Regions from separate parts of the Buttiauxella sp. AC038 genome, predicted to be linked through region 4. Evidence: predicted binding sites of a transcription regulator. Region 4 holds the regulator's gene; each other region holds the start of a gene.

Region 1 (7,943 bases), 770 kb from region 4:
CAATTTCTTGCTGGCGTTTTTCAGTAATAGAAAGCGACGACATAATCGCGTCGATTTTTTTCGCTTTCAACGAGGGGATCAACGCATCCAGTGGGTTTTCCACAAAGGTACAATTAGTTTCGATGCGTTTGCAGAGCTCTTTTGCCAAATCGATATCAAAACCGACTAATTCCCCTTGAGCGTTTTTCGACTCAAACGGTGCGTAAGTTGGGTCAGTACCAATACGTACATTTTTAGGAATTGCGGCGAAAGCTGTGGAAACACTGGAAAATGCCAGTACCAAAGAAAGAGCGATGATCTGCTTGTTCATAATTATCCTCGAGTAGACCGTATATTTTGCGCGATTGCTTTTTAACCGGATAAAATTGCATGTTTCATGCCAATTTATGCATACCAATATAGTGTTTTTTCAAGCGGATGGCGCGCCCTGTTTCAGGAGCACTTTCACTTGAAAAGCATGCCGCACCAATAGGATGCAAGTAAAACACCATTTTGGTGCATCAGCAATAATTTGCACTAACGGAGTGCAAGCAGCTTCAGGTTAGATTGCAATTCTATTCAGCCCGACTATGAAAGCCATAACCGGGCTACAGACTACGGGATAAGGTTATTCACCGTAAACATTAAAATCGAAGTACTTCTTAGCAAATTTGTCGTAAGTACCGTCTTTACGCATTTCTGCCAGCGCTTTATCGAAGGCCGCTTTCAGCTCTACGTCATCTTTACGCAAACCAATACCAGTACCGTCACCAAAGTACTGTTTGTTTTTCACAGATGGGCCAGCAAACTGATAGCCTTTACCCGCAGGCAGTTTCAGGAAGCCTTCGCTCGCAGCAGTTTCATCCTGGAATGCCGCATCAAGGCGGCCAGCAGCCAGGTCGGAATAGATCAGATCCTGGTTAGCGTAAGGCACCACATCAATACCTTTGCTACGCCATTCAGCGTTGGCATATGCTTCTTGGGTAGAGCCTTGCAACACACCAATGTGCTTGCCTTTGAGTGACTCAAGAGTTGGCTGAACCGGAGAGCCTTTAACGGCAATCAGGCGTGAATCAGCAGCGTAAAGTTTGTCTGAGAAGGCAATCTCTTTCTGGCGCTTTTCAGTAATGGAAAGCGAGGAGATGATACCGTCGATTTTCTTCGCTTTAAGCGATGGGATCAGTGCATCAAAATCGCTTCCTACCCACGTACATTTAGTATTGATGCGTTTACACAACTCATTGCCGAGATCGATATCGAAACCAACAAAATCCCCTTTCGCGTCTTTAGATGAGAACGGTGCATATGTGGTGTCCGTACCAAGACGAATGCTCTGCGGAATGGCTGCGAAGACACTTGCGGTGGCACTCAGGCCAAGCAGTAATGACAGAGCGAGAACTTGCTTTTTCATACATAACCCTCAGGTGGCTGATCTTATTATGTGTAACGTCGTGTTGTGTTTGCTTTGTGTTGCAGACCAGAGTTGCAGTTCCCATGCCACTTTTTCTTGCGTGGAAGAAAGTGCGCGGTTTTGTGTTAAATAAAAGTTACAACTCTGTCACGAGAATGAAAGATAGCAGGTCTGGTATGAGGGAAAAGCATTAACGGTGGAAAATAGCGGATAAATGTTCTGGAAGTGATCGGGGTTACAAAATCGCCCCATTTTGAGGCGAAGGGTTTTGTGATGCACCACACTGGCGCAATATTTATGCGCCGTTCCAGCGGGTGAACAAGTCCTGTGGTAGCTCAATATCAAACTGGTCGAGTACCCGATTGACCGTCTGGTCGATGATGTCCTGCACGCTTTGCGGGCGATGATAAAACGCCGGCATTGGCGGCATAATCACAGCACCTAATTCGGCGGCCTGAGTCATTAAACGCAAATGGCCAAGGTGAAGCGGCGTTTCACGCACACAAAGCACCAGCGGGCGGCGCTCTTTCAGCACCACATCTGCCGCACGCGTCAGCAGGCCATCGGTATAGCTGTGGACAATGCCAGAAAGGGTTTTGATTGAGCAGGGTAATATCACCATGCCGTGCGTCTTAAAAGAGCCTGAAGAGAGGCTGGCGGCGATATCGCGGGCGTCATGAACCACATCAGCCAGAGCCTGAACTTCGCGCAGGGAAATATCGGTTTCTAAGGCGAGCGTCTGGCGAGCAGCGTTGCTAAGGATGAGGTGAGTTTCAATATCGGGTAATTGTTGCAGTACCTGAAGTAGTCGCACACCGTAGATTGCACCACTGGCACCTGAAATTCCAACAATTAACCGTTTCATATTTTAGTTCGCCCGAGGAGTTTATCTGGGCTGACTTTGCCGCAAGATGGGCAGGGATGCAAGAAATGGTAACCCTCTCCTTCCGGGAGAGGGTTAAGGTGAGGATGGCTTTAACCCTCGTTGTGCATCTCTAAGTTTTCCACTTCGTTCTGACGGGCAATCGCTTGTGAATCGTCATTACGCAGTGACTCAAGATATTCAAGGTATTCGTGATCCACATCTTTGGTCACATAGATACCGTTGAACACCGAGCATTCAAACTGCGTGATATCCGGATTCTCAACGCGTACAGCCTCAATCAGATCGTTCAGATCCTGGAAAATAAGACCATCGGCACCAATCAACTGACGGATCTCGTCAACTTCACGGCCGTGAGCAATCAGTTCGTTAGCACTTGGCATGTCGATGCCGTATACGTTCGGGAAACGAATTTCCGGTGCCGCTGACGCGAGGTAAACTTTCTTCGCACCGGCTTCACGTGCCATTTCGATAATTTGCTCAGAAGTGGTACCACGCACGATGGAGTCATCCACCAGCAGAACGTTCTTATCGCGGAACTCAGCACGGTTAGCGTTGAGTTTACGACGTACAGATTTACGACGCAGCTGCTGGCCCGGCATGATAAAGGTACGGCCAACGTAGCGGTTCTTCACGAAGCCCTGGCGATATGGCTTGTCGAGAATACGGGCGATTTCCAGCGCGATATCGCAGGAGGTTTCTGGAATCGGGATAACCACATCGATATCCAGATCTTCCCACTCGCGAGCAATTTTCTCACCGAGTTTTTTGCCCATCTCAACGCGTGCGCTGTAAACGGAAATCTTGTCGATAAAGGAGTCCGGACGCGCGAAGTAGACGTATTCGAATAGGCAAGGGTTGCTGGTTGGGTTATCAGCACACTGGCGGGTGAACAACTGCCCTTTCTCAGTGATGTACACCGCTTCACCTGGTGCGACATCACGCAGGAATTCGAAGCCCAGGGTGTCAAGCGCAACGCTTTCGGAAGCCACCATATATTCAGTGCGACCGTCGTTCAAATCACGCTTGCCCATTACGAGTGGGCGGATGCCGTTTGGATCGCGGAAGGCAACCATACCGTGGCCGATGATCATCGCAACACAGGCATAAGCACCACGAATCTGGCGGTTAGTCGCGGCAATGGCGGCAAAAATGTTGTCTGCTTCCAGCGGATAGTTGCGGAAGTTATCCAGCTCACTGGCGAAAATATTCAGCAGGATTTCAGAATCGGAAGTGGTGTTAATGTGACGACGCTTTTCTTCGAACAGCTTCTGGCGCAGTTCGTGGGCGTTAGTCAGGTTACCGTTGTGTGCAAGGGTAATGCCGTACGGAGAGTTAACATAGAAAGGCTGGGCTTCAGAAGCGCTGGAACTACCCGCTGTAGGGTATCGCACATGACCAATGCCCATGTTTCCTTGTAAGCGTTGCATGTGAATGGCACCAAATACATCACTCACCAGTCCATTAGCTTTGCGTAGACGAAAACAGTTTAAAGCATCAATGGTGACGATGCCTGCGGCATCTTGTCCACGATGCTGAAGCACCGTTAACGCATCATAGATAGACTGGTTTACCGGCATGAAACCGGCGATACCGACAATACCGCACATGTTGTCTTTTCCTCATCGTGAGTCTGTTTTTCTGGCGTTATTTGAAAATAAAATAGCCAGAAAAATCAGACTCTAAGCCATAACCCCCGCCCTAAGGCCGAGGCAAGAAACTTGACGAGCTTTGCAGATAGTCAAAGAACCATCTGATGATGAAACTGAATTGCGGGATAAGCTGCGACTTTTGCCAGTCGTCACTCTTCGAAAAACCAGTAAACGTATCAAGAAAGAACAGAATGGCGGCGACGATCAATGCTCCACGTAAAGCACCGAAACAGATCCCCAACACCCTGTCTGTACCCGACAGGCCGGTTTTCTCAACCAGTGCGCTAATCACATAATTGACTATCGCACCGACAATGAGTGTCGCGATAAAGAGTATCGCGATAGCTATTCCATTACGTACCAGTTCGTCTTCAAAGCCTGTGAACCAGACTGACAGGTAAGTGTAGTAATGACTGGCGACAAAGAAAGCACAACCCCAGGTCACCAGCGATAACGCTTCACGCACAAACCCACGAATAACACTAATCAGAGCCGAAAAACCGATGACTGCAATAATGGCGTAATCTATCCAGACCATGAACAAATCTCACGACAAATCGCCCTGACGTCCAGTTCGGGGCGCATTCTAACAGAAAAAGAAAACGTTTGCGTAGGGATTTCCTTCCCTCGCGTAAATAAATAATGGCGTTGAAAAAATGCTCAACGCCATTAAAAACTTGCCCTAAATCCCGCCGCTCTGCGGGTTTATCTGGCCGTGTAAGTCATGACCACACCGTTCAGCCCGGAAAGCGAATTCAGCTCGCCCAAAGACGACTTAAGTTTGTCTTTCGAAGCGTCCGGTCCCACCAAAATACGGGTAACTTTCCCCTGCACTGGTGTCGACGGTGACGTGTAAGCACGGAACCCAGCGCCGCGTAGTTTACCAACAATTTCATTCACTTTGTCGGCATTCTTTAATGCACCTAGTTGCACGACGTAAGCTTTGCCGGTTGGCGCTTGTTCGGTCGTTTCTTGCTTCGCAGGTTTCTCAGGTGCTGGCGGTTCTTCGTTCATCATCGCCAGACGTTCTGCCGTTTGATCAATCTCAGCCTTACTCTGCGGTTTTTCGACCTGCTTAGGTTTCGGCTTTTCAACGACAGGTTGCGGTTTTGGTTGAGCACGGGCGACCGGAACTTCATCAATACCCGCACCACCATCACTTGGCAATGAGGCGATATCTAATCCTGGTGCTGCTGCCGTACCCGCTCTCACCTCTTCTGCGGCACCTTCAGGTGGCTGAGAAGGGAGTGCCTGAGTTGCGACAGGCAACATATCCGGCTCAGCGGTATCCCCTGGTTTTGGAACCAGAGGAATGGCTGCGAATTCATCCTGATAATGCTTTTTCTGACCATCGAGCAGCCCTGGCAGGATAATGACCCCCAGTGCGACCAAAATGATGGTCCCTACTAATCGATTTTGAAACTTACTCGCCACCTGTTTTCTCCGCGTCCAGCGCTTCCATTACGTGGGCTACTGTATGAAATGAACCACACACCAGCACGGTATCATCCTCTGTTGCTGCACTCATCGCAGCATTCCAGGCTTGCGCCACTGTGCCGTAGACTTCACCCTGGCCCAGATGCTCAATCAGTTGCTCGGCCGTCGCACCGCGTGGCCCTTCCAGAGGAGCACAATACCAGCTATCAACTTGATGAGACAAATTTGCCAGCGTACCGGCGATGTCTTTGTCATGGAGCATGCCAATTACCGCCAACACTCGCCCACGCTTGGGTAGCTGCGCAAGGCGCCCGGCAAGATAGGCCGCCGCATGGGGATTATGCGCCACATCGAGAATAACCAAAGGGGCCTGCGAAATAATCTGGAAACGGCCCGGTAGTGCCGCCTCTTTAATCCCTTGAATAATAGCTTCAACACTGACATTTAGCTGGCTTGCACGCAACGCGGCCAATGCGGTCGCCGCATTTGGCTGTGGGACTAACGGCATAGGCAGCTCGTTGAGTTCACCCTGTGCGTCTTTAAAACTCCAGCTGTTCTCACCCACTTGATAAGACCAGTCGACATCACGGCGCAGCAGATGAGCACCCTTTTCAGCCGCTACATCAGCAATAGTGTGTGGCATATCTGGCTCGCCCACCACAGCAGGTTTACCACCACGGAAGACCCCAGCTTTTTCACGTCCGATACTTTCACGGTCTGGCCCCAGCCAGTCTGTGTGATCAAGGGCGATACTGGTGACAACGGCTACATCGGCATCGACAATATTGGTCGCATCCAGGCGACCACCCAGGCCGACTTCAAGAATCACCACGTCCACAGCCAGTTGCTTAAACAACAATAGCGCTGACAAGGTGCTGTATTCAAAATAGGTCAACGATGTTTCGCCACGCGCGGCTTCAATTTGTGCAAATGCCGCCGTGTGGTATGCCTCGTCCAGCTCTTCACTTTGTACGCGCACGCGCTCGGTGTAACGCACCAGATGCGGTGAACTGTAGACACCAACGCTATATCCCGCCGCCATCAACACCTTTTCCAGGGTGCGACAAGTAGTGCCTTTGCCATTGGTTCCAGCCACGGTAAACACCGTCGGTGCAGGTTTTAAGACATCAAGCGTCGCTGCAACTTTTTTTACGCGGTCAAGACCAAGCTCGATTGTTTTTGAGTGGAGATTTTCCAGATAACAAAGCCACGTGGCCAGAGGCGACGTGGCTTGAGGCGTTTGAATTTTTTCCATGATGCCCGTTCTACTTACCGAGAGGATCGGTTCAAGAAAAAAGGCAGTTCCGCGAGCGGCCCTGCCTTTATTGACTATCAGGCCTCGTGACCTTCTTCCGGTGCTGCCGGAACCACAATCGGTTCACGCGGCGCTTCAGGATTCGGCGCGGGCTGATTTGTCAGCTTTGCCAGAACGCTTGCCAGTTTGAGGCGCATTTCTGGACGACGGACGATCATGTCGATCGCCCCTTTTTCGATCAGGAACTCACTGCGCTGGAAGCCCGGCGGCAATTTTTCGCGAACGGTTTGCTCGATAACACGAGGGCCCGCAAAGCCGATCAATGCTTTTGGCTCAGCGATGTTGAGATCACCTAACATTGCGAAGCTTGCAGACACGCCACCCATTGTTGGGTCAGTCAGAACCGAGATATACGGCAGACCGCGTTCCTGCATTTTTGCCAGCGCCGCACTGGTTTTCGCCATCTGCATCAGCGACATCAGCGCTTCTTGCATACGTGCGCCACCGGAAGCGGAGAAACAGATCATCGGGCAGTTATCTTCCAGAGCCTGTTCCACAGCACGAACAAAACGCGCGCCGACAACAGAGCCCATAGAACCGCCCATAAAGGCAAACTCAAACGCCACAGCGACAACTGGCATGTTATAGAGCGTGCCTTTCATGACCACCAGCGCGTCTTTCTCGCCGGTTTCTTTCTGGGCAGATGCCAGACGGTCTTTGTATTTTTTAGAGTCTTTAAACTTGAGGATATCTTTTGGCTCAAGCTCACTACCCAATTCAAACATCGAGCCTTCATCTAACAGGCTGTGCAAGCGATCGCGCGCGGACATACGCATGTGGTGATCGCATTTTGGGCAGACTTCGAGATTGCGTTCCAGTTCGGCACGGTACAGAACCTGGCCACAGCTATCGCACTTCGTCCACACCCCTTCAGGGATACTCGCCTTACGGGTAGGGGTGATATTGCTCTTATTGAGAATTCGTTCAATCCAGCTCATTGATGACCTTTCTGCTTGAACCTGGTCGATGCCAGTTTTTCTGTGGCAGAACTAGCTGCCCCAGACCATAAATGGTGCTCATTAAAACATAACGGCCCGCGACTTTGGATAAAAAAGTGGTCGAACCGCGCGATGGGGTTACTTTTGCAGGCGTTTGGCCGCGCGTTTGTGGCGAATAATTTCAACCACACCAGGCAAGACCGACAACACGATTATCGCCACAATCAGTAATTTCAGGTTTTCCTGCACAATTGGCAAATCGCCGAACAGGTAGCCTGCGTAGGTAAATAACAATACCCACAGCAACGCACCGGCAACGTTATACATC
Region 2 (7,943 bases), 2.7 Mb from region 4:
CCCTGCCAGAGTCCGAACAACAGCGCCTGCTGTTTGAAGGCGGCTACCCTGTACTGGCGCGAGTTTCCCGCCGTAAAGGTTTGCCCTACCCACATGTGAATCAGCAAGGTGAGATAGAAGCTGATGCCGCATGGTGGGCCACAATGCAATCTGCGGAGTAGCTGTATGAAAGGCCGTTTGCTGGATGCCATACCGTTAAGCACGCTTGCCGGAGTCGGCGCCAGCCAGAGCGGTAAACTGGCCAAAATTGGCCTGTACACCATTCAGGATCTTCTTCTGCACCTGCCGCTTCGTTACGAAGACCGCACCCATCTCTACACTATCAATGACCTGCTGCCAGGCGTTTACGCCACGGTGGAAGGTGAAGTGCTGAACTGCAATATCAGTTTTGGCCGCCGCCGTATGATGACCTGCCAGATTTCTGACGGCACCGGCATCCTGACGATGCGGTTTTTCAACTTCAACGCTGCAATGAAAAACAGCCTCGCGACCGGTAAACGCGTGCTTGCCTATGGCGAAGCAAAGCGCGGCGCACATGGCGCGGAAATGATTCATCCAGAGTACCGTATTCAGGGCGACCTCAGCACACCAGAACTACAAGAAACGCTGACGCCGGTTTACCCCACAACGGAAGGTATCCGTCAGGCAACATTGCGCAAGCTGACCGATCAGGCCCTGGAATTGCTCGATACCTGCGCCATTGCTGAATTGCTCCCGGCTGATTTGAGCAAGGGAATGATGAGCTTGCCAGAAGCGTTGCGCACTCTACATCGTCCGCCTCCATCAATGCAGCTCGCCGATCTGGAGACGGGGAAACATCCGGCTCAACAGCGCTTAATTCTTGAAGAGTTGCTGGCGCATAATCTGAGCATGCTCGCGCTGCGCGCAGGTGCTCAGCGTTATCACGCGCTGCCTTTGCATGATCATGACGAATTAAAAAACCGCCTGTTGGCTGCGCTGCCGTTTAAACCAACTGGTGCGCAGGCTCGCGTTGTGGCCGAAATCGAACACGACTTAGCGCTGGATGTGCCAATGATGCGCCTGGTGCAGGGTGATGTGGGGTCAGGTAAAACCTTGGTTGCCGCCCTCGCCGCACTACGTGCTATCGCGCATGGGAAACAAGTGGGGTTGATGGCTCCAACTGAGCTACTCGCAGAACAGCACGCTAATAACTTCCGCCAGTGGTTTGCGCCGCTGGGCATTGAAGTGGGCTGGCTTGCTGGTAAGCAAAAAGGCAAAGCGCGTATCGCTCAACAGGACGCGATCGCCAGCGGTCAGGTGTCGATGGTGGTGGGAACGCACGCGATCTTCCAGGAACAGGTGCAGTTCTCGCAACTTGCACTGGTTATCATTGATGAACAACATCGCTTTGGAGTTCATCAACGCCTGGCGTTGTGGGAAAAGGGCCAGATTCAGGGCTTCCACCCGCATCAGCTCATCATGACTGCTACACCTATTCCGCGCACGCTGGCAATGACGGCCTATGCCGATTTAGACACATCTACGATCGATGAACTCCCACCTGGCCGTACTCCGGTAACAACCGTCGCTATTCCAGACTCACGCCGCAACGATATTATCGACCGCGTGCGTGGAGCTTGCAGTGATGAAGGCCGTCAGGCGTACTGGGTTTGTACGTTGATTGAAGAATCTGAGCTGCTCGAAGCCCAGGCGGCGGAAGTCACGTGGGATGAGCTAAAAATAGCCTTGCCTAATCTGAATGTCGGCTTGGTTCATGGCCGCATGAAGCCGCAGGAAAAGCAGGCTGTGATGCAGGCTTTTAAAGAAGGCTCAATTCATCTGCTGGTTGCGACAACGGTTATTGAAGTTGGTGTTGATGTACCAAATGCCAGCCTGATGATTATCGAAAACCCTGAGCGTCTGGGTCTTGCGCAGCTCCATCAGCTTCGTGGCCGTGTGGGTCGTGGTGCGGTTGCATCTCACTGTGTGTTGCTTTACAAGTCACCACTGTCGAAAACCGCACAGCTGCGTTTACAGGTACTGCGCGATAGCAACGATGGCTTCGTCATTGCTCAAAAAGATTTGGAAATTCGTGGTCCGGGGGAATTACTCGGCACGCGCCAGACGGGAAGTGCCGAGTTTAAAGTAGCAGATCTATTGCGCGACCAGGCGATGATCCCGGAAGTACAGCGCCTTGCGCGCCATATTCATGAACGCTATCCCGAGCAGGCAACCGCGCTCATTGAACGCTGGATGCCTGAAACGGAACGCTATTCAAACGCCTGATGGTTTAGCCAAAGATTGGCAGCATCAAATACATCTTGATGACCAGCGCGTTGACGATATCAATAAAGAACGCGCCGACCATCGGCACCACCAGGAATGCCATATGTGACGGGCCAAAACGCTCGGTAATCGCCTGCATATTGGCGATCGCCGTTGGCGTTGCCCCCAGGCCAAAACCACAATGCCCCGCAGCCAGAACCGCCGCATCGTAGTTTTTCCCCATCAAACGGTAAGTCACGAAAATCGCATACAACGCCATAAAGATGGTTTGTACGGTCAAAATTGCCAGCATCGGCAACGCCAGCGAAGCCAGTTCCCACAGCTTGAGGCTCATCAACGCCATGGCGAGGAACAGCGACAAACAGACGTTCCCTAACACGGAAACCGCACGTTCAAATACCCGATAGAAACCGAGCAGTGACATGGTGTTGCTGAGAATAACTCCAACAAATAACACGCAAACGAATGTCGGCAATTCAAAGCTGGTGCCTTGAATGAGATGGCCGACAAACTTACCAACCGTAAGGCAGATAGCAATCATCGCGATGGTTTCAATCAACACCATAGAGGTGATCATGCGCCCGACCGCAGGTTTCTCAAAAGCGGTTGGGTCAATGCTATCTTCAGGTGTGCCATCAGGTGTAGATGAGTGTTTGACCAGATATCGTGCCACTGGCCCGCCAATCAAACCGCCCAGCACCAGACCAAAGGTTGCGCATGCCATAGCAACTTCGGTGGCATTCTGGAAACCATAACGCTCGGTGAACAGCTTACTCCAGGCTGCACCTGTGCCATGCCCGCCCGATAACGTAATAGAACCCGCCAATAATCCCATTAACGGATCAAGACCTAACAGGCTCGCCATACCGATACCAATGGCGTTTTGCATCACCAGCAAACCCACCACCACAATCAGAAAAATACCGACAACTTTGCCACCCGCTCGCAAGCTGGACAGGTTGGCATTCAGGCCGATTGTGGCAAAGAAGGCGAGCATCAAAGGATCTTTGAGGCTCATATCAAATTCAAATTCCCAACCGACACTTTTTTTGAGTACCAGCAAGGCAAGGGCGATTAAGAGTCCACCCGCTACGGGTTCAGGGATAGTGTATTTTTTTAATAGCGGTATGGTGTGGACCATTTTTCGGCCCAGTAATAACACGAGAGTCGCAGCAACAAGGGTAGAAAGGGTGTCGAGATAAAACATAGAAGTGCTCCTGTTTGCGCATATTTCTCACAGACGCTTTTAATTTATCCTTCACTGGAATTTCAGGTTCTAGAAAAGTCAGCTGCTGGATTTTAACCAAAAAACAGTCGAAAGTTATATAAAAAGCTCGGTATATACACTTTTTATCTTAGGAAACACCCTTAGCAAACGTTTGCTTTTGGCCTTTAGTCCGCTAAAATCACCGTTTTTTCGGCAGGGGATAATTTCTAATGTCTGTTAATGCTGTTGAGTCTGAAGGTGCGCAACCGATTGCCCACACTAGTACCAGTGAGTTGATTTACCGCCTCGAGGACCGTCCACCTCTCCCACAAACGCTGTTCGCTGCTGGCCAGCATTTATTAGCAATGTTTGTTGCGGTGATCACACCTGCGATGTTGATTTGCCAGGCTCTGGGACTTCCAGCAGAAGATACCCAACACATTATCAGTATGTCCCTGTTCGCATCAGGCGTGGCATCAATTATCCAGATTAAGGCGTGGGGCCCGGTAGGCTCTGGGCTTCTGTCTATTCAAGGCACCAGTTTTAATTTTGTCGCACCGCTGATTATGGGTGGCATGGCATTAAAGAATGGCGGGGCTGATGTTCCGACCATGATGGCTGCACTTTTTGGCACCTTAATGCTCGCAAGCTGCACCGAGATGCTTTTATCACGCTTCCTTCACCTTGCTCGTCGCATTATCACGCCGCTGGTTTCTGGTGTAGTTGTGATGATTATAGGTCTGTCCTTAATTCAGGTTGGCCTGACATCTATTGGCGGTGGCTATGGTGCAATGAGTGACCATACATTTGGCGCACCGAAAAATCTGCTGCTGGCAGGTGCAGTATTAGTGGTCATCATTCTTCTGAATCGCCAGCGCAACCCGTACTTGCGCGTGGCTTCGCTGGTTATCGCCATGGCAGTAGGTTACGCGCTGGCATGGGCAATGGGCATGCTGCCTGATGTTGCGCCATCAACCAATACTGACCTGATCATGGTGCCAACACCGCTTTACTACGGCCTGGGCATTGACTGGAACCTACTGATTCCGCTGATGCTGATCTTTATGGTGACCTCCCTTGAAACCATTGGCGATATTACGGCGACATCTGACGTCTCTGAGCAACCGGTTTCTGGGCCATTGTATATGAAGCGCCTGAAAGGCGGCGTGCTGGCTAATGGCCTGAACTCTTGTGTTTCAGCCGTATTCAACACCTTCCCTAACTCTTGCTTTGGACAGAACAATGGCGTTATTCAGCTTACGGGTGTGGCCAGCCGTTATGTTGGATTTGTCGTTGCGCTGATGCTGATTTTATTGGGCCTGTTCCCGGCAGTAAGTGGGTTTGTACAACACATTCCTGAGCCAGTTTTAGGCGGCGCAACTATCGTAATGTTCGGCACGATCGCAGCATCAGGTGTGCGTATTGTCTCCCGTGAGCCACTGAATCGCCGCGCAATTATGATTATTGCACTGTCACTCGCGGTTGGTATGGGTGTCTCTCAGCAGCCACTTATTCTCCAGTTCGCCCCTGACTGGCTGAAAACCTTGCTCTCATCTGGCATTGCTGCCGGTGGTATTACCGCTATCGTTTTAAACCTGATTTTCCCACCTGAAAAAAATTGATGTACTTCACGCGCTGGTTATTTGTTAGCGCCAGCGCGTGTTATCCCTCCTGACAATCCCATCCTTGAGCTATAACGGTAAATGGGGCATAACACCCTTACCGAAACTTCATGGGATGGAAGACAATGAAATTTCTAGGAAAGCTGATCATAGCTTTATTGGTTGTCATAATAGTGGCACTTATAGCCGCTTATTTATTACTTCAAACTCGTTGGGGAGCATCCCAGATCAGTAGTTGGGTCAATGAGAAGAGTGATTACAATTTCTCTTTTGAAGTGATCGACCACAAGTGGGCATCGCCCACTCATGTCACGCTGACAAACGTCACCTTCGGACGCAAAGGCCAGCCAGCAACCCTGGTTGCGCAAAATATAGATATTGGCCTGAGCTCCCGTCAGTTTTCGGAGCCTTTGCACGTCGACACGATAGTGCTGCAAAACGGAACGCTCAATATCAGCCCTGATGCTGCCCCGCTCCCCTTCCAGTCCGATATGCTGCAATTGAGCGATATGGCAATCAACAGCCCAAATACTGGGTGGGACCTGCACGCTCAACGCGTCAACGGGGGTAATACCGTGGCAGCCACAGCAAGGTAAAGTGCTGGGTAATACTGCTGATATTCAATTTAGCGCCGGTTCCATGACACTCAACGGAGTCCCCGCTACTAACGTCTTGTTGCAAGGTGCGATTAATAACGAACAGGTGACGCTATCAACCATCGGTGCAGACATTGCTCGTGGCTCGCTCACCGGTAATGCAAACCGCCTCGCCGATGGCTCCTGGCAGATCGGCAGCTTACGGCTCAACGATATCCGCCTACAAACCAATAAATCCATTACCGATTTCCTGGCGCCTCTTGGCAGCGTCCCTTCACTGAAAATCGATAGCCTCGAGGTGACAGATGCGCGCATGGAAGGAAAAGACTGGGCAATAACCGATTTAGATCTGAGTTTGCGCAACCTGACGCTGGCAAAAGGTGGCTGGCAAAGCGATGACGGACGTTTATCGATGAATGCCAGTGATTTTATTATTGGTGCGTTGCAGCTAAATGACCCTATCGTGAATATCGATTTTAACCCGCAAACCGCTGTGATTCGTCAGTTCACTTCCCGTTGGGAAAGAGGCATGGTTCGCGCCTCAGGCGAATGGCAACGCACCGAGAAAAAACTGGCGCTGGATGAGCTGGTTTTTGCCGGGCTGGAATATACGCTGCCAGCCGACTGGAAAGCACGCTGGATAGAGCCATTGCCGCAATGGTTAAACACGGTGACGATTAAAAAACTGTCGGCAAACCGTAATTTGATCATTGATATTGATCCCGCCTTCCCGTTCCAGCTCACCGCATTAGATGGCACGGGGAGCAATCTCGAAGTGGTGCGCAATAACCAGTGGGGAATATGGAGTGGAAATGCCACGCTGAACGCCGCGGCAGCCACGTTTAACCGTGTCGATGTTCGCCGCCCATCCATTTCATTGAATGCGGCAGACAGCCAGATATCTATTACGGAACTTAGTGCTTTTGCTGGTGAAGGTATGCTGGAAGCAACTGGCGCTATCTCGCAAGCTCCGCAACGCAATGCGGCAATGAACCTGCGCGGACGCGCGGTGCCAGTAAATGTGTTGCAACAATGGGGGTGGCCAGCGTTACCGCTTGAAGGCAACGGTAATTTGCAGCTTTCAGTGACCGGCAACCTAGCAGCTCAAACAACACTTAAACCCACGGTGAACGGGACATTACAGGCCACAAGCGCTGACGGAAAACAAGTACAGCAGACCATGCAGAATGGGGAAGTACCCGGCGCATAAGCGCCGGGCGGTTACCCTTCAACTATTCTTCTTCGTTCCCGCCTTCTTCAAGCGGGCCAAAAGGTTTCGCGGGGAGAACCAGATACACACCTTCAAAAACAGCGCCAGGCGTGTCATCACCGTAAAGCTCAACTTGCAATGCAACGCGAGCCTTGCGGCCACGCGCCAGACGGTCCAGATCGCCGCTCAACGAGCCCAAGTCAGCAATCGCTCCCGGTCTTCCGGTGATCGGGCTGCTATATCGGATATGTGCATCAGCCAGAATAATCGTGCCGCCAAGGTGGCGTTCACGCAACATCAGCCAAATCAGCCCCCAGCCGGTAAGCGTTGCAAGGGAAAACAGGCTGCCTGCGAATAAGGTTTGATGCGGATTTTGATTTCCCGCTTCAGGCATCGTCGTAATAAATTTCTGCCCAGTGTATTGCAAGATACGCACGCCCATCTTCTCGCTAAGCGGAATATGTTCGTACCAGGCCTGCTGTAACTGCCCACACCAGTCTGCGCGATGGAGAATGTCATCAAGCGAGGCGACCGGTTTAATCATTAGAAAGTGGCGAATAGGCGTGGTGGAAGGCGTGGTGATTTCACCCTGGTTCTCAAAACCGAGTTTGGCAAAAAACTCGACGGCATCTTCACGTGCGCTACATACCACACGTTTAACCCCTTCCTGGCGAGCGACAGTTTCCAGCGTCATTGCCACCAGCGTACCCAAGCCTTTGTCCTGCACCGAGGGGTGAACCGCCATAAAACGGATCGCTGCTTCGTTATCAGCATTGATGTACAAACGGCCAATTGCGACCGGATTGCCTTCTTCATCCACCACCATCTGGTGATGAGCTAAGGCATCCCAGGCATCGCGCTCGGAACCTTTGGGTTGATGCAACGGCTTACGTAGCATCTCCCAGCGAAACTGGTAATAGAGCTCAAGCTCTTCTTCGGTTTGCGGTACGCGAAGGTGATACATACATGTACTCTCTCTTGTTACGCGGGACCGTAAAGGCTGCGAATTCAGACCTGTAACCAAAACGTCACCGGGCCGTCATTGGTCAGGCTGACTTTCA
Region 3 (7,943 bases), 1.7 Mb from region 4:
GTAAATGGAATTCCAAGATTGCCAATAGCGACATCCAGGGCACCACGATTGAGTTCCGGCACGGTAAAACACAGCTCGTAATCTTCTCCGCCAGAAAGCGCCCATTGCAACCCGAGTTCAGCGCTGACGTTAGTTTTCAAGGCGGTCGAATATGGCAGAGCATCGAGATCTATGCGCGCTCCACATCCGCTTGCTTTAAGAATATGACCTAAATCAGAGATTAGCCCGTCAGAGAGGTCAATTGCGCTGCTGGCGAGATCACGCAAGGCCTGCCCGTGCAGCACGCGAGGAGTTGGGCGCAAATGGCGCTTTTTAAGATATGCAGCTTGCGCGGGATCTTTAACCTCTAAGCGATCCTGCAAAATGGCCAGGCCAGCTGCGCTGTCGCCCGGCGTACCCGTGACGTAGATCCAGTCACCTGGCCGCGCGCCACTTCGTTTAAGCGCACGCCCCACCGGCACGAGACCATGAATACCCAGCGTCATTGAGAGCGGACCACGTGTGGTATCACCGCCGATCAGCTGCATATCGTAGTATTCGAGTTGTTCAAACAGACTATCGCTGAAGGCTTCAAGCCAGCTTTCATCGACTTCAGGAAGGGTAATAGCCAGCGTCAGCCAGGCCGGATCGGCGCCCATAGCAGCCAAATCGCTTAGATTAACAGCCAGAGCTTTGTAGCCCAAATCGCGAGGATCGATATCCGGCAGGAAGTGGATGCCTGAGACTAGCGTATCAGTGCTTATCGCTAAAAGTTGCTTCTCGGCTACCGTCAGCAATGCACAATCATCGCCGATTCCGGTTTCCACATCGCGACGGGAACTGCTTACGCGATCAAAATAACGGGCAATTAAGGAAAACTCACCGCATGCCATTCGTTACGCCTCTGAATATACCCATCATTCTGCAAGCTGCAGGGGTGTTCGCTGCAACTTGAATGCTAACGGATATAGAATAAAAAAAGGCCGGGTATTCAGTATTCTTTAGGCTACAGCGTTGTTGGCTGTAGCTCAAAAACTCATGAATAATCACCGGCCAGAAGATTACTTTTTGCGGGGACGAATCTGTGGAGCAGCTTTATCAAGCACACCATTGACGAACTTGTGGCTGTCTTCAGCACCGAAGGTTTTCGCAAGATCAATGGCTTCGTTGATTGCCACTTTGTATGGCACGTCATCACGTTTAGCCAATTCAAACAGTGCAATACGCAGAACCGCTTTTTCTACCTGACCCAACTCTTCGAGCTGGCGAGACAGGTAAGGCTTCATTAGCCCATCCAGATACGCGCTGTTAGTAGCCACCCCGACCAACAGTTCGCGGAAGTAGTTAACGTCAACGTCTTTGACGTCCTGTTCAGCCAGGAACTGGTATTCGACATCAGCGATGTCATTTCGAGATAACTGCCAGGAGTATAGCGCCTGAACGGCACACTCACGGGCACGGCGACGAGCAGCAGGTTTCACAGATTTCCCCTTACAAAAAATCAGGCCTTGATGGCTTTCAATACATTAATCATTTCAAGCGCGGTCAGTGCAGCTTCTGCACCCTTGTTACCGGCTTTTGTGCCAGCGCGTTCGATGGCTTGTTCAATACTTTCGGTGGTCAGCACGCCAAAGGCGACTGGAATACCACTTTCCTGCGCAACATGTGCCAGGCCATTGCTGGCACCACCAGCAACATATTCAAAGTGAGCTGTGCCGCCACGGATAACCGTACCCAGCGCAATCACCGCGTCATAATTACCGGTTTTCGCCAGTGCATCTGCCGCCAGTGGCAACTCGTAAGCACCCGGAACCCAGACCACGGTGATATTTTCATCTTTAACCTGGCCGATACGTTTCAGGGCGTCAAGCGCACCATCCAGCAGGCTGCCATTGATGAAGTTGTTAAAACGCGCGATGGTGATGGCGACGCGAGCGTCTGGAGTAGCAACGGCTGCTTCAATGATGTTCATATTCTTCCTTTACGGTTCTGTTTAGCCCCGTTAGGGGGGCGGATTTTATCATAAACTTTTCGTGCCCGCTTACGTTTTACTAGCGACTGTATCGCGGCGTTAAATGCAGGCACAAATCAGGGCCGACCTGACGGACTTCACTAAAGCTAAATTCTGGCGCATCGGCTAATTTTTCAAGCCCTGGCAGGTTACAAAAGCCACGTGCGTCGTTACCTAATAATTTCGGTGCTACATACACAATCAACTCATCAACCAGACCAGCTTGAAGTAGCGCCCCACCAAGTGTTGCGCCCGCTTCCACCCAAATGGAATTCACCTGGCGTTTGCCCAGTAGCATCATCATGACGACCAAATCGAGATGACCGTTATGCTCTGGCACGATAAATTGCTCAACACCATTAGGCCATATTTGCTCATTCGCTTTACAACGTGCAAGCCAGGTTTCACCTGCCTGAGCGATAATTTTGTGGTGCGGCGTCACGAGATTTTCACGATCGAGAATAATGCGCGTTGGCTGGCGTAAGTTATCTTCGGCGTAAACGGCCTGAGTCGCGCTGTCTAATTCATTCCAACGCACAGTTAAAGACGGATCGTCAGCCAACACCGTTGCACTGCTGCTTAGAATAGCTGCACTTTGCGCACGCAAGCGCTGCACATCACGGCGTGACTCAGGCGAAGTGATCCACTGACTTTCACCACTTGCCATCGCGGTGCGCCCGTCCAGCGACGTGCCAAGTTTAAGTTGGATATATGGGAAGCCAGTGCGCATACGTTTCAGGAAGCCACGGTTAATGACCTCAGCTTCGTTCATCATCAAACCATGGCTGACTTCAATGCCTGCTTCTTTCAGGCGGTACAAACCACGCCCGGCAACTTGTGGATTCGGGTCTTGCATCGCGGCAACCACACGCGAAACACCAGCCGCAATTAACGCATCGCAGCACGGAGGTGTGCGACCGTGATGACTGCATGGCTCCAGAGTGACATACGCCGTAGCACCTTGTGCTTTGTCACCCGCCATACGCAACGCGTGAACTTCTGCATGAGGTTCGCCCGCACGAAAGTGGAAACCTTCACCAACAATTTCGCCATCTTTAGCAATCACGCAGCCAACATTGGGGTTTGGCATAGTAGTAAAGCGGCCACGCTTTGCCAATTGCAGCGCGCGAGCCATAAACTTTTCATCAAGCGACATCAGCATTAATCCTGTAAACGGGCAATTTCTTCGCCAAACTCGCGGATATCTTCAAAGCTGCGATAAACCGAAGCAAAGCGGATATACGCCACTTTATCGAGTTTCTTAAGCTGTTCCATTACCAGATTGCCGATCATTTTGCTTGGTACTTCACGCTCGCCTGTGCCACGCAATTGGGATTTGATGTGGTTTACTGCCATTTCAACGTCGCCAGAGCTCACTGGGCGTTTTTCCAGTGCTTTTAAAATACCGCTACGTAGCTTGTCTTCATTAAACGGTTCGCGAACATCATTACTTTTCACGACGCGTGGCATCACTAGTTCCGCCACTTCAAAAGTTGTGAAGCGTTCATGACAAACCAGGCACTGGCGGCGACGACGCACGGATGACCCTTCGCCGACAAGCCGGGAATCAATCACTTTGGTGTCTACTGCGAAACAGAATGGGCAATGCATGGCGCGTCCTGAAGGATTATTCAAATGAACAATAGTTTACCGCGAAGTAGCGGGAGTACAAAGGTAACGCCACATCATCCCAACAAATATGACTTTTCATTAGCGACAAGCTACGCTTAAATCAGGACAAAACCTCAAGGAAAAATTAGCGATGACAAAGAGTTACCTAAGAATACTCCTGGTTAGCAGCCTGGTGAGCCTCAGCGCCTGCGCGCAACAAACTGAAGTTCATCAAATGAAGAGTGAAGTGGGTTCACTGAATAAAGAAATGACAAAGCTCACTGACCAGACAATCAAGCTGACGCAACAAAATGCGCTGAATGCGAAATCAACTACTGGCGTCTACTTGTTACCAGGTTCTAAAACTCCGGCACGCCTGAATAGTCAGTTAGGTAATTTACAAATGTCGCTGAGCAGCATGACTCCTGAAGCAAATGGCAGCCGTGTGATGCTCGTTATCAAAGGTGAGTCCAACGATCCTCTGCCCGCTTTTACCGGCAAAGTAGAATGGGGACAAATTCAGGGCACTACGGATAACTACCAGGAAGTGAACGTCCAGTCACAGCAATTCAGTGCTCCTGCGAGCGTGCTGGCACCGAGCGATGTCAGTATCCCGTTGTTGCTTTCAGGGCTTTCGCCTGAACAATTAGGTTTTGTGAGAATTCACGATATACAACCAGTCGACCCTTCGCAGGCACTACCAGCCCAACAATAGATAATTGCCCTCGCGCTTGCGGGGGTAACCCTCAGTAACATCTGCGTTTTTTGTTACAACTAAACAAATGAAACACGATCAGCACCTTTCACTTCAAAGAATAAATCTAGTGATCTTAATCACATATACCTGTAACAACGGACCATCTATTTGCTTAAATTTCAGAAGCAGGTAGAATCTCGCCCGTTTTTAATGTGCGCAATTGAGAACGCAATCGATTACGTACTTAACGATAATGTGAAATGAAACATATTTTTGTGAGCAGGGATTTCTATAATAGGCGCGTCAATAAAAAGCCAAGTTAATGGTTGATGACCTTAGGTGATAAAACACCTCCTGCCCTCACGGGATCCATGTAAAAAACAGTGGCATATAAAATGAAAAAAATTATTTTGGCGGCTAGCACCGTCCTGGCGCTTTCAAGCTCTTTCACGGCTCAGGCTGAAGAAACAAAAAATACCGAATACCTTTCTGATTGGTGGCACCAAAGCGTTAACGTTGTGGGCAGCTACCACACCCGTTTCGGACCACAAATCCGTAACGATACCTACCTGGAATATGAAGCTTTCGCTAAGAAAGACTGGTTCGACTTCTATGGTTACATGGATGCGCCAGTATTCTTCGGTGGTAACACTGATGCGAAAGGTATCTGGAACCACGGTTCTCCACTGTTTATGGAAATCGAACCGCGTTTCTCTATCGACAAGCTGACTGGCACTGACCTGAGCTTCGGTCCGTTCAAAGAATGGTATGTTGCAAACAACTATATCTACGATATGGGTCGCAACAAAGATGGCCGCCAGAGCACCTGGTACATGGGTCTGGGTACCGACATCGACACTGGCCTGCCAATGAGCCTGTCCATGAACGTGTACGCGAAATACCAATGGCAGAACTATGGCGCATCCAACGAAAACGAGTGGGATGGCTACCGCTTCAAAGTGAAATACTTTGTACCGATTACTTCCCTGTGGGGCGGTAACCTGAGCTACATCGGTTTCACCAACTTCGACTGGGGCTCAGACCTGGGCGATGACAACTTCATGGATAACAACGGCAAGCATGCTCGTACCAGTGATTCCATCGCATCCAGCCACATCCTGTCTCTGAACTACGATCACTTCCACTATGCAGTTGTTGCCCGTTACTGGCACAACGGTGGCCAGTGGAATGACGACGCAAGCCTGAACTTCGGTAACGGTGATTTCAGCGTTCGCTCTACCGGTTGGGGTGGTTACTTAGTGGTTGGTTACAACTTCTAATAGCTGTCTGAATCCTTAAAAAGCCGATCCGCTATTTGCCGGTCGGCTTTTTTGTTTCTGGAAGACAGCCTTCATTTTGCTGCAACTGAATAAAATGATTTAAAGAACGGTCGGGTCGCTCCGAAAAATGCAGCCCCGTGGGGGCCACAGACAAACAGCGATCCAGGCGAAAACTGCGGTAATCTTCACGCGTTTCACACCAGGCTACCAGCAGCCAGACTTCGCCCCAAAATGTCAGCCCAAGCGGGTGTATATTACGGCTCGACACTTCCCCCTTATGATCTTCATAGTCGATGCGCAGTACCTGAAGCTGGCCAATTGCGCGATGAAAAACATCAAACCACGTTTTGACCTGCGGATATTTATTAAAATCAGGCGAAAGGATGCGGCAGCGCTCCGCAACCGCCCGTCGCTGTGGGGTGAGTACACCAAGCAGCTTTTCTTCTGCCGTTCCGGCAGCCTGCGCCAGCGTTTCACCGCTCCATGTTTGCAGCAGACGAATCGCGGCCACGAGCGCTTCCACTTCGTTCGCCGTAAACATCAGCGGTGGCAAATCATAGCCCGGTAATAATCGGTAGCCGCAGCCAGCCTCACCTTCAATGGGAACACCGGAAAGTGAAAGGTCGCGGATATCGCGATAAATGGTGCGTTCAGAAACCTCAAGGCGTTCGGCAAGTAACGCTGCCGTGGAAATACGACGCCCACGCAGGATCTGGACGATTTGAAAAAGGCGGTCTGCTCTTCGGCTCATGGCGTTATTTCAAAAGAGTAATGCCTGCCAGAATGTCCGGCAGGCGTTTGTCATTCAGTATATACCGGGAGTCAAACCGGTTGATGTAACCCGACACGATTCCCTTCACTGTCGACGATAAGCGCAAAAGTCCCAATGTCATCCGGGAGTTCTTGCGGGCCGAATACGCATTCGCCTCCGGCTTTAACCACACGCTCAAGCATGGCGGCTAAATCAGGTGCATGCAGATAAACAACGGTTCCCTGTGCAGCAGGTTTAAACGCATCGGATTTCAATAGTGCCCCGCCGGGATTCGGCTTGGTATGCGGGAAGATAGCCATCTCCATGCCAGACATACTTTCGCGGCGAAATTCAGTCGCAAAAACAGCTTCATAAAAAGCCGTTGCTCGTTCCAGATCCTGTACCGGAATTTCAAACCAGTTGATGATGGTGTCCATGTGTTTGCTCCTCATTGATAGGGTTCATCGAAGAGTCTAACGAGCCCCTCCTGACAGCATACTGTCAGGAGACTTTTAACCAGGCGAAAAAAACCGCAGCACAATGGCTGCGGTTTTAGCTTTCAGCGAAACCCTAAAGGTTAAGGCAGAATCGACGGTTGATCCGCGCCTTCTTTCTCTACTTTCTGCTGCAACATGTGCTCACGCTTCATGCCCAGTTTCAACGCCAGTGCAGACGCCACGTAGATAGAAGAAACAGTACCGATAGAAACACCGATAAGCATGGTCAGTGAGAAGCCTTTCAGCATTGCCCCACCGAACAGATACAGCATCAGAATCACAACCAACGTAGTACCGGATGTAATCAACGTACGATGCAGCGTCTGCGTCAAAGAAACGTTGAAGATTTCGTAAGGCGTTCCGCGACGAATCTTACGGAAGTTTTCACGAATACGGTCAGATACTACGATACTGTCATTCAGTGAGTAGCCGATAACCGACATCAACGACGCGACGATGGTTAAGTCTATCTCAATATGGAATAGCGACAGTACGCCCAAAGTTATGATCACGTCGTGCATCAGTGCGATAACCACACCGGCTGCCAGACGCCACTCAAAGCGGAATCCAACATATACCAGGATGGAAAGCAGCGCGGCAAGCAGTGCCAGAGCACCGTTTTGAGCAAGATCGGCACCCACACTCGGGCCAACAAACTCAATACGCTTTATTCCGGCATTTTGGCTGGTTGCTTCGTTAATTACGCTAACGACTTTGCTACCCAACACCTGCCCACCGGTTTCCCCTTTGGCAGGTGGCATACGTACCATAATGTCACGGCTGCTACCGAAGTTCTGCACCAGCGGATCAGCAAAGCCCGCTTTCTGCAACGCTTCACGCATTTGGTCTAAATCCGCTGGTTTTTCCAGCGAGATTTCGATAACCGTACCACCGGTGAAATCCAGACCCCAGTTAAAACCTTTCACGCCGATAATGGCGAGAGAAAGGATTAGCAGGAACCCAGAGATTCCGAAAGCCCAGAAATCCCAGCGCATAAAGTCATGGACTCTACGGCCGTAATTCAATTGTTCAACAGTATATTCCTGTGCCACAACGCACTCCTCAGATAGACAGCTTGTTGATGCGTTTGCCGCCGTACAACAGGTTTACGATGGCA
Region 4 (7,943 bases):
TTAACCGTTGGAAACGACTCGGTGGCTGGCCACTCCCTTACCGGCTGAGCCAGAATCCGAAGCATAAAAAAAGCGACCTTAACAGGTCGCTTTTTATTTCACTCCAGGTCTGACTCCAGTTGCAAATTACTCTGCGTCTGGCTCTTCAGATTTATGCTTGGCAGCAGATTCTTTAATCAGTGCCTGCAACTCGCCACGCTGATACATCTCAATAATGATGTCGCAGCCGCCAACCAATTCACCATCAACCCACAGCTGCGGGAAAGTAGGCCAGTTAGCGTATTTTGGCAGCTCAGCACGGATGTCTGGATTCTGTAAAATATCAACGTACGCGAAACGCTCACCACAAGCGGATAGCGCCTGCACAGCCTGGGCGGAGAAGCCACAGCTAGGCAGTTTCGGAGAACCTTTCATATAAAGAAGAATTGGGTTCTCAGTAATCTGTTGTTGGATTTTTTCAATAGTGCTCATTGCTTGCTTCCTCAAACCAAGTGCTGGCATTAGTCTGCCATTGTAGCGATTGACGCCCTCTCCAGAAAACACCATTTTTTATAGGGCTTTTCTGTCATACGCGATGGAGGGACAACATGTATCAAGAATAACACTTTTCCCGCCACTGAAAATCAGCAAATGACCCTAAGCCTGATCAATAAATAGCCTTGCAACCATTAGTTTGGTTAATTTTTTTGCGTCCGGTAACGAAACAGCAAGACGAATAGTAAAAGGTTATTAACTTTATCGTGCTTAATAGATTAGAATCGGCGGGTTTCGCAAAATCATACACGGGCATGATGGTTTTTCTCATGCATTCATTTTCACCAGGGGATTGTCGAGTGGCGCGGATAACAAAAATTTCTATCACGCTCTGTGCTCTGCTATTTACCTTGCCGTATACACCATTGACGCATGCGTCTGAGCACGCTCGTCCCGTGGCTGCGCAAAAAGCGCACGTTGTTAAAAGCACAACGAAGAGCACAGAAAAAAGCAGTAAGAGTAAAACCACTACCACCAGCAAAAAAAGCACCACCTCAGTCAAAACAGCCAGCAAGAAAAAAGAAACAACTGCCGCAAAAAGTAAAACCGCCCAAAATGCCAGCAGCGCTAAAACAAAGAATCTTGCAAAAAACTCCCGCAATAAAACCTCTAAGCTCGCAAAAGTCCAGCCTGTTACTTTCACCGAAAAATGCAGCAAGCCGCGTAAAGGCCATAAAGCGCATTGTGTAAAAGTTAAATCAGAGCAGCCAACGACGATTGCTGCGGCGCATAAAGTCCGTGTGCAAAAAGCACAAAAAACGGCAATGAACAAATTGATGGGCCAGATAGGCAAACCGTATCGTTGGGGTGGCACCTCGCCGGTTACCGGTTTCGATTGCAGCGGTCTGGTTTACTACGCATACAAAGATTTAGTGAAGTTCCGTATTCCTCGTACCGCTAACGAGATGTATCACCTGCGTGATGCCTCATCTGTAGATCGTGGGGAGCTTGAAACTGGTGATTTGGTCTTCTTCCGCACCCAAGGTCGGGGCACCGCTGACCATGTTGGCGTGTACGTGGGCAACGGTAAATTTATTCAGTCACCGCGTACCGGACAAGATATCCAGATAACCTCACTAAGCGAAGACTACTGGCAGCGCCACTATGTCGGTGCCAAACGCGTTATGACCCCTAAAACAATTCGTTAAACTCTATTTATCGAAAACCTGCGCCTGCCCTTCCTTGGGCAGGTGAGTTCCCTCTTTTGCTTATCCTTTCAATTTGTTACCCTAAACCCGCACTAAAAGTGATGTTTAACAATAGATACCCAAAATAATTCGAGTTGCATCGCAGCCAACAAAGATGCAGCTCGAAGTATGAAGGGTAATAAGGAGTCAGCAATGTCGTTCGAACTACCTGCACTACCATATGCAAAAGATGCTTTAGCACCGCATATCTCCGCCGAAACTCTGGAATACCATTACGGTAAACACCATCAAACCTATGTCACTAACCTGAACAATCTGGTTAAGGGCACTGCGTTTGAAGGTAAAAATCTCGAAGAGATCGTTCGTACTTCCGAAGGCGGCGTGTTTAACAACGCAGCACAGGTTTGGAACCACACCTTCTACTGGAATTGCCTGGCACCAAATGCTGGCGGTGAACCAACTGGAGAGCTTCTGGAAGCCATTAATAAGTCGTTTGGTAGCTTTGCTGAGTTTAAACAGCAGTTCACTGATGCAGCTATTAAAAACTTTGGCGCTGGCTGGACCTGGCTTGTCAAACAAGAAGATGGCGCTCTGGCGATTGTCTCTACCTCAAACGCGGGTACCCCACTAACAACAGCGGCAACACCGTTATTGACTGTGGATGTGTGGGAACATGCGTACTACATCGACTACCGCAATGCTCGTGCTGGCTATCTTGAGCATTTCTGGGCGTTGGTGAACTGGGAGTTTGTTGCTAAGAATCTGGCAGCATAAAACCTAAAATATATGGGCCGCGATTGCGGCCCATTTTAATCAGAGCGATGTATCAGTGCAGTACGGCGGTTAACGCGCCACACACAATCAGTGCCAAAACAACAACCGTGGTCATGATTGAAAATTTCAGATCGGTACTCATTAGCAAACTCCTTTTATTACCCTACAATCGGTGTGTCGGCTTGATTTTCCCACAATCAGACATAAAAATCCCCCTGGTTTTAACCTGATATCGCTTTTCCCTCTTTCACTTTTCTCCTGGATAGGCCAAAATCCCACGCTAATTTATTGCGTACCATCTATTCAACGCCCTCCTCCCGTTTTATGTCGCAATCCCGGCATACCTGCAACCTTAACGTTGCCTCAGGAGTTGGCGTACGCAAACGTTTAACACATTGGTTATCAGGGGTTTACGATATGGCCCGGAGTGAAATTTAATGGCGACAATCAAGGACGTAGCGAAGCTCGCAAACGTTTCCACTACAACCGTATCACATGTGATTAACAAGACCCGTTTTGTGGCGGAAGAAACACGTAACGCGGTCTGGGCGGCAATCAAACAATTGCACTATTCGCCGAGCGCCGTCGCGCGTAGCTTGAAAGTTAATCACACCAAAACGATTGGTTTGCTAGCTACTTCTAGCGAAGCACCCTATTTTGCCGAGATAATCGAAGCTGTCGAAAATAGCTGCTTTGAAAAAGGCTACACCCTGATTTTGGGTAATGCGCACAATAATTTCGAAAAACAGCGCGCCTATTTATCCATGATGGCGCAAAAGCGCGTCGATGGGCTGCTGGTGATGTGCTCTGAATATCCGGAATCATTACTGACTATGCTTGAAGAGTATCGTCACATCCCAATGGTTGTGATGGACTGGGGCGAAGCCCGCGCAGATTTCACCGACTCCGTTGTCGATAATGCCTTCCACGGTGGCTATCTGGCTGGACGTTATTTGATTGAACGTGGTCACCGCGAAATTGGTGCAATCCCTGGCCAAATGGAGCGTAATACCGGTGGCGGCCGCCATGCTGGTTTTATGAAGGCGCTGGAAGAAGCTGGGATCGCTATTCCTGAGAACTGGATTGTGCAAGGTGACTTTGAACCTGAGTCAGGCTACCGCGCCATGCAGCAGATTATCGGTCAGTCTCAGCGCCCTACCGCAGTATTCTGCGGCGGCGACATTATGGCGATGGGCGCAATTTGTGCTGCTGATGAAATGGGTTTACGCGTACCGCAGGATATTTCCATTATCGGTTATGACAACGTGCGTAACGCTCGTTATTTCACACCGGCATTGACCACCATTCACCAGCCGAAGGACTCGCTGGGTGAAACAGCTTTCAATATGCTGCTGGATAGAATCGTCAATAAACGCGAAGAGTCGCAATCAATTGAAGTACATCCGCGCCTGATTGAACGCCGTTCAGTGGCAGATGGCCCATTCCGCGATTACCGCCGCTAAAAACAGTCAAAGGAGCCTGCCTAAGCAGGCTCTTGCAACCACTCCTGATTCATCGTCTCGCTATCCCCTAAATACTCCAGCAGCCAGGCCAGAGCTGGCGAAGCATCATTTTGCCGCCATGTCAGGCAACATGCCGCGTCCGGGAACGGGTTATCGAGCGTCAGCTCACTCCACTGCCCTGAAGCCAACCACGGCTTTGCTATATGCAATGGCACCATACCAATACATAAACCCGCGCTAAGACAATCAGAGCCAGATTCCCAGTCTGGAACCACAACTCGACGCTGGTTATCCAAAAGCCAGGTAATACGCTTCGGTAGCGAACGGGAGGTATCTTCCAGTACTAACGACGGCCAGGCTCGCAGATCATCATCACTTAAGGTTCCGCCCTGCTGTGCCAGTGGGTGATTTGATGACACCACACAGCGCCAACTCAACGTCCCCATATCGCGGAACGCATAACGCCCCCCGACAGGAATAGCTTGTGTCGCACCAATCGCGACTTCAACTCGCCCATCAGCCAGCGCATCCCACACGCCGTTAAACACTTCCTGGAATATACGCAGTTCGATATCCGGAAAATGACGATAAAAATCCAACACCAACTGACGCGTTCGTTCAGGTTTAACGATGTTATCAACTGCGATAGCCAGGTGCCCGCGCCATCCATTTGCGATCTGTTGACACTGCTGCCGTGTCGTCATCATTTTTTTGATAACAGAGCGGCCTTCTTTCAGGAAAAAGACGCCTGCGGGGGTTAATTCAACATCCCGATGGCGACGTTCGAATAACGGAACCGCTAACCAATCTTCAAGTTGCCGTACCGTATAGCTGATAGCTGACGGAACGCGGTGCAGCTCTTGTGCTGCACCACTGAAGCTGCCATTGCGCGCTACCGCATCTATCACTTCCAGCGAATATTCTGACCACATTTCTCTGCTCACAAAATTTTTGAATGCAACCTACAAATATTAGCGTTTCACAAGCCTATTTGCACTCCGTACACTCTCGCGGCGATCAACCTGCAAGATAAAACAAGAGAAAATTATGCAACCATCAAAAGGATTTCTTATCTGGCTGGCTGGATTAAGTGTTCTGGGCTTCCTTGCCACAGACATGTATCTGCCTGCTTTCGCTGCCATTCAGCAAGATTTACAGACCGATGCCTCCGCCGTTAGTGCGAGCCTGAGCCTGTTCCTTGCGGGCTTTGCGTTTGCCCAGTTAATGTGGGGGCCGCTGTCAGACCATTTCGGACGTAAACCAGTTTTGCTGGCCGGTCTGAGTCTGTTCGCCGTCGGTTGTATTGGAATGTTGTGGGTAGAAAGTGCCACCGCTCTGCTGGTGCTGCGCTTCGTTCAGGCCGTTGGTGTTTGTTCTGCCGCAGTAAGCTGGCAGGCACTGGTGACCGATTACTACCCGGCAAACCGCGCAAATCGTATTTTCGCCACGATTATGCCGCTGGTTGGCTTGTCTCCGGCACTGGCACCGCTGCTCGGTAGCTGGATTTTGGTGCACTTCGACTGGCAGGCGATCTTCGCCACCCTGTTTGCAATCACCCTGGTGCTGATGATCCCAACTCTGCGTCTGAAACCACGTACCCAGCATCACCCGCAAACAGAAGACAATAAAGTCAGCTTTATGTCGTTACTGCGCTCTCGTGTTTATAGCGGCAACGTGTTGATTTACGCAGCTTGCTCTGCCAGCTTCTTTGCCTGGCTGACCGGTTCTCCGTTTATTCTGAACGATATGGGTTACAGCCCGGCGGCAATTGGCCTGAGCTATGTGCCGCAAACTATCGCCTTCCTGATTGGTGGTTATGGCTGCCGTAGCGCACTGCAAAAATGGCAAGGCAAGCAAATGCTGCCGTGGTTGCTTGCGTTATATACGTTGAGTGTTTTCGGCACCTGGGCGGTATCGATAAGTGGACACGCAAACCTGACCATGCTGCTCATCCCATTCTGTATCATGGCGATTGCCAACGGGGCGATTTACCCAATCGTTGTTGCTTCTGCACTGTTGCCTTTCCCACAAGCCACAGGTAAAGCCGCTGCGCTGCAAAACACGCTGCAATTGGGCCTGTGCTTCCTGGCAAGTTTGATGGTGTCGTGGTTGGTCGCTACACCACTGCTGACTACCACCAGTGTCATGCTGGTAACAATTGTTCTGGCCATGCTGGGTTATCTGCTTCAGCGTCGTAAAAATGCCGAAGTCTGGCAACCGGCTGAATCGGATGCACATTAAGATTAAAATTGCTCAGCCTCAACATGATTAGCTTGCTAAGAATATGTGATTGAATCACCGCTTAAGCGAGCCTATACTCATAAACGGCTCAACAAATAACACCATAATAATCAAATTAAAACGGGAGCCTCTTGGCTCCCGTTTTTGTTTTACAGCTGTTTTTGGGGCGCCAAGCCCCCTTTCTCTGTTCTACGTCGGATATCAGGCACACGGAATTTTCCGTGACATTTCTCACATGCCCAAAATAGCGTCTACGCTGTTTTAAGGTTCCTTTCACATTGGTGATGGAGAAGCTATGAGTTCATCGTGTATAGAAGAAGTCAGAATAAGAAATAACCCGTGGTATCGGATTGTGAACGATATGCTCACGCGGGCAGGGGTAGAAATTAATGGCCCACGCCCCTTCGATATACAGGTTAAGCATCCCGATTTTTTTAAGCGTGTTCTGCAAGAGGGTACACTGGGTCTTGGTGAAAGCTATATGGACGGCTGGTGGGACTGCGAACGACTGGATATTTTTTTCCATAATGCCATTCGCGCCGGACTTGAGCGGCAACTCCCCCACCATTTAAAAGACACGCTACGTGTAGCCGCCGCGCGCTTAGTTAATCTGCAATCCAAAAAACGCGCGTGGATAGTCGGTAAAGAACACTATGATTTGGGCAATGACTTATTTAGCCGCATGCTTGATGAACATATGCAATATTCCTGCGGTTATTGGAAAGACGCTACTACGCTAAGTGATGCACAAAACGCCAAGCTTAAAATGATCTGCGATAAGCTGCATCTTGAGCCAGGAATGACGCTACTTGATATTGGTTGCGGCTGGGGCGGTCTGGCAGAATTTGCTGCCCGGAATTACGGCGTAGCCGTTCATGGTGTAACCATCTCCGCCGAACAACAAAAATTGGCGCAAGAGCGTTGTAGCGGGCTTAACGTTAATATTGCACTGCAAGACTATCGCGAACTGGATATGCAATTCGACCGCATTGTTTCTGTCGGCATGTTCGAACATGTTGGGCCGAAAAACTATGCCACCTATTTTAATGTTGCCGACCGCAACCTAAAACCCGACGGTATTTTCCTGCTGCATACCATTGGCTCGAATAAAACCTTTAACGGTGTTGACCCATGGATAGACAAGTACATTTTCCCTAATGGCTGCCTGCCATCAGTGCGCCAGATTGCCGATGCCAGCGAAGGTCATTTTGTGATGGAAGATTGGCACAATTTTGGCGCCGACTATGACAAAACATTGATGGCCTGGCATGAACGCTTCAATAACTTTTGGCCGGAAATTGCAGATAACTATTCAGAACGATTCAAACGCATGTTTAGTTATTATCTGAATGCTTGTGCCGGTGCCTTCCGTGCACGTGATATCCAGCTCTGGCAAGTCGTCTTCACTCGTGGCGTCGAAAACGGTTTACGGGTTCCGCACTGATTTCCACCCGGCTCCGCCGGGGTAAATTCAATCCTTGCAAACATGTTGCATTTTCTTAACAAAATGTGAGTCCCTTCACGTTTCCTGCGCTACTTTCTTCACGAGTTTGATCCCGTTAACACTTATCTCTTTATTCATTGGAAACCGGTTTCCATGTTGTTTCACAATCAGTCCACTTTCCAAAAAACAATAGCAAGGATACCGCCATGAGCATGTACCAAAAAATGGTCAATGTGATTGAGCAAAAAGTCACGCCAATGGCAGGAGCAATGGGCTCTCAGCGCCATGTCATCGCCATTCGCGACGGTTTTATCTCCGCCCTTCCGTTTATGATCATCG

Evidence for each region. The regulator PurR, encoded in region 4, represses purine synthesis genes. The targets are predictions, from matches to a motif close to CANGCAAACGTTTGCNTG.
Region 1: cvpA (colicin V production protein) is a predicted target of PurR. The motif match lies at 4,521-4,538, and genes of this name have one in related genera.
Region 2: AC0IXI_RS23330 (nucleobase:cation symporter-2 family protein) is a predicted target of PurR. The motif match lies at 3,616-3,633, and genes of this name have one in related genera.
Region 3: AC0IXI_RS18815 (nucleoside-specific channel-forming protein Tsx) is a predicted target of PurR. The motif match lies at 4,524-4,541, and genes of this name have one in related genera.

The regions. Positions count from the first base shown of each region.
Region 1 covers NZ_CEEDCQ010000001.1:1,502,432-1,510,374, reverse strand. Annotated here, with positions in the region: gene hisJ (histidine ABC transporter substrate-binding protein HisJ) at 1-310, opposite strand, end outside; gene argT (lysine/arginine/ornithine ABC transporter substrate-binding protein ArgT) at 608-1,390, opposite strand; gene AC0IXI_RS07225 (UbiX family flavin prenyltransferase) at 1,686-2,255, opposite strand; gene purF (amidophosphoribosyltransferase) at 2,366-3,883, opposite strand; gene cvpA (colicin V production protein) at 3,975-4,463, opposite strand; gene dedD (cell division protein DedD) at 4,631-5,359, opposite strand; gene folC (bifunctional tetrahydrofolate synthase/dihydrofolate synthase) at 5,349-6,617, opposite strand; gene accD (acetyl-CoA carboxylase, carboxyltransferase subunit beta) at 6,695-7,615, opposite strand; gene AC0IXI_RS07195 (DedA family protein) at 7,754-7,943, opposite strand, start outside.
Region 2 covers NZ_CEEDCQ010000001.1:4,930,445-4,938,387, forward strand. Annotated here, with positions in the region: gene trmH (tRNA (guanosine(18)-2'-O)-methyltransferase TrmH) at 1-161, shown strand, start outside; gene recG (ATP-dependent DNA helicase RecG) at 166-2,247, shown strand; gene gltS (sodium/glutamate symporter) at 2,252-3,454, opposite strand; gene AC0IXI_RS23330 (nucleobase:cation symporter-2 family protein) at 3,685-5,076, shown strand; partial or broken gene AC0IXI_RS23335 (AsmA family protein) at 5,202-6,882, shown strand; gene fabY (fatty acid biosynthesis protein FabY) at 6,905-7,846, opposite strand; gene dtd (D-aminoacyl-tRNA deacylase) at 7,891-7,943, opposite strand, start outside.
Region 3 covers NZ_CEEDCQ010000001.1:3,958,929-3,966,871, forward strand. Annotated here, with positions in the region: gene thiL (thiamine-phosphate kinase) at 1-872, opposite strand, end outside; gene nusB (transcription antitermination factor NusB) at 1,041-1,460, opposite strand; gene ribH (6,7-dimethyl-8-ribityllumazine synthase) at 1,481-1,951, opposite strand; gene ribD (bifunctional diaminohydroxyphosphoribosylaminopyrimidine deaminase/5-amino-6-(5-phosphoribosylamino)uracil reductase RibD) at 2,031-3,146, opposite strand; gene nrdR (transcriptional regulator NrdR) at 3,152-3,601, opposite strand; gene AC0IXI_RS18810 (SadB/YajI family lipoprotein) at 3,753-4,316, shown strand; gene AC0IXI_RS18815 (nucleoside-specific channel-forming protein Tsx) at 4,694-5,578, shown strand; gene AC0IXI_RS18820 (helix-turn-helix transcriptional regulator) at 5,610-6,329, opposite strand; gene AC0IXI_RS18825 (VOC family protein) at 6,401-6,766, opposite strand; gene secF (protein translocase subunit SecF) at 6,907-7,878, opposite strand; gene secD (protein translocase subunit SecD) at 7,889-7,943, opposite strand, start outside.
Region 4 covers NZ_CEEDCQ010000001.1:2,270,602-2,278,544, reverse strand. Annotated here, with positions in the region: gene rnt (ribonuclease T) at 1-113, shown strand, start outside; gene AC0IXI_RS10830 (Grx4 family monothiol glutaredoxin) at 127-471, opposite strand; gene AC0IXI_RS10825 (C40 family peptidase) at 834-1,682, shown strand; gene sodB (superoxide dismutase [Fe]) at 1,875-2,456, shown strand; gene cydH (cytochrome bd-I oxidase subunit CydH) at 2,509-2,598, opposite strand; gene purR (HTH-type transcriptional repressor PurR) at 2,894-3,919, shown strand; gene punR (DNA-binding transcriptional activator PunR) at 3,940-4,851, opposite strand; gene punC (purine nucleoside transporter PunC) at 4,967-6,160, shown strand; gene cfa (cyclopropane fatty acyl phospholipid synthase) at 6,456-7,604, shown strand; gene AC0IXI_RS10790 (PTS sugar transporter subunit IIC) at 7,811-7,943, shown strand, end outside.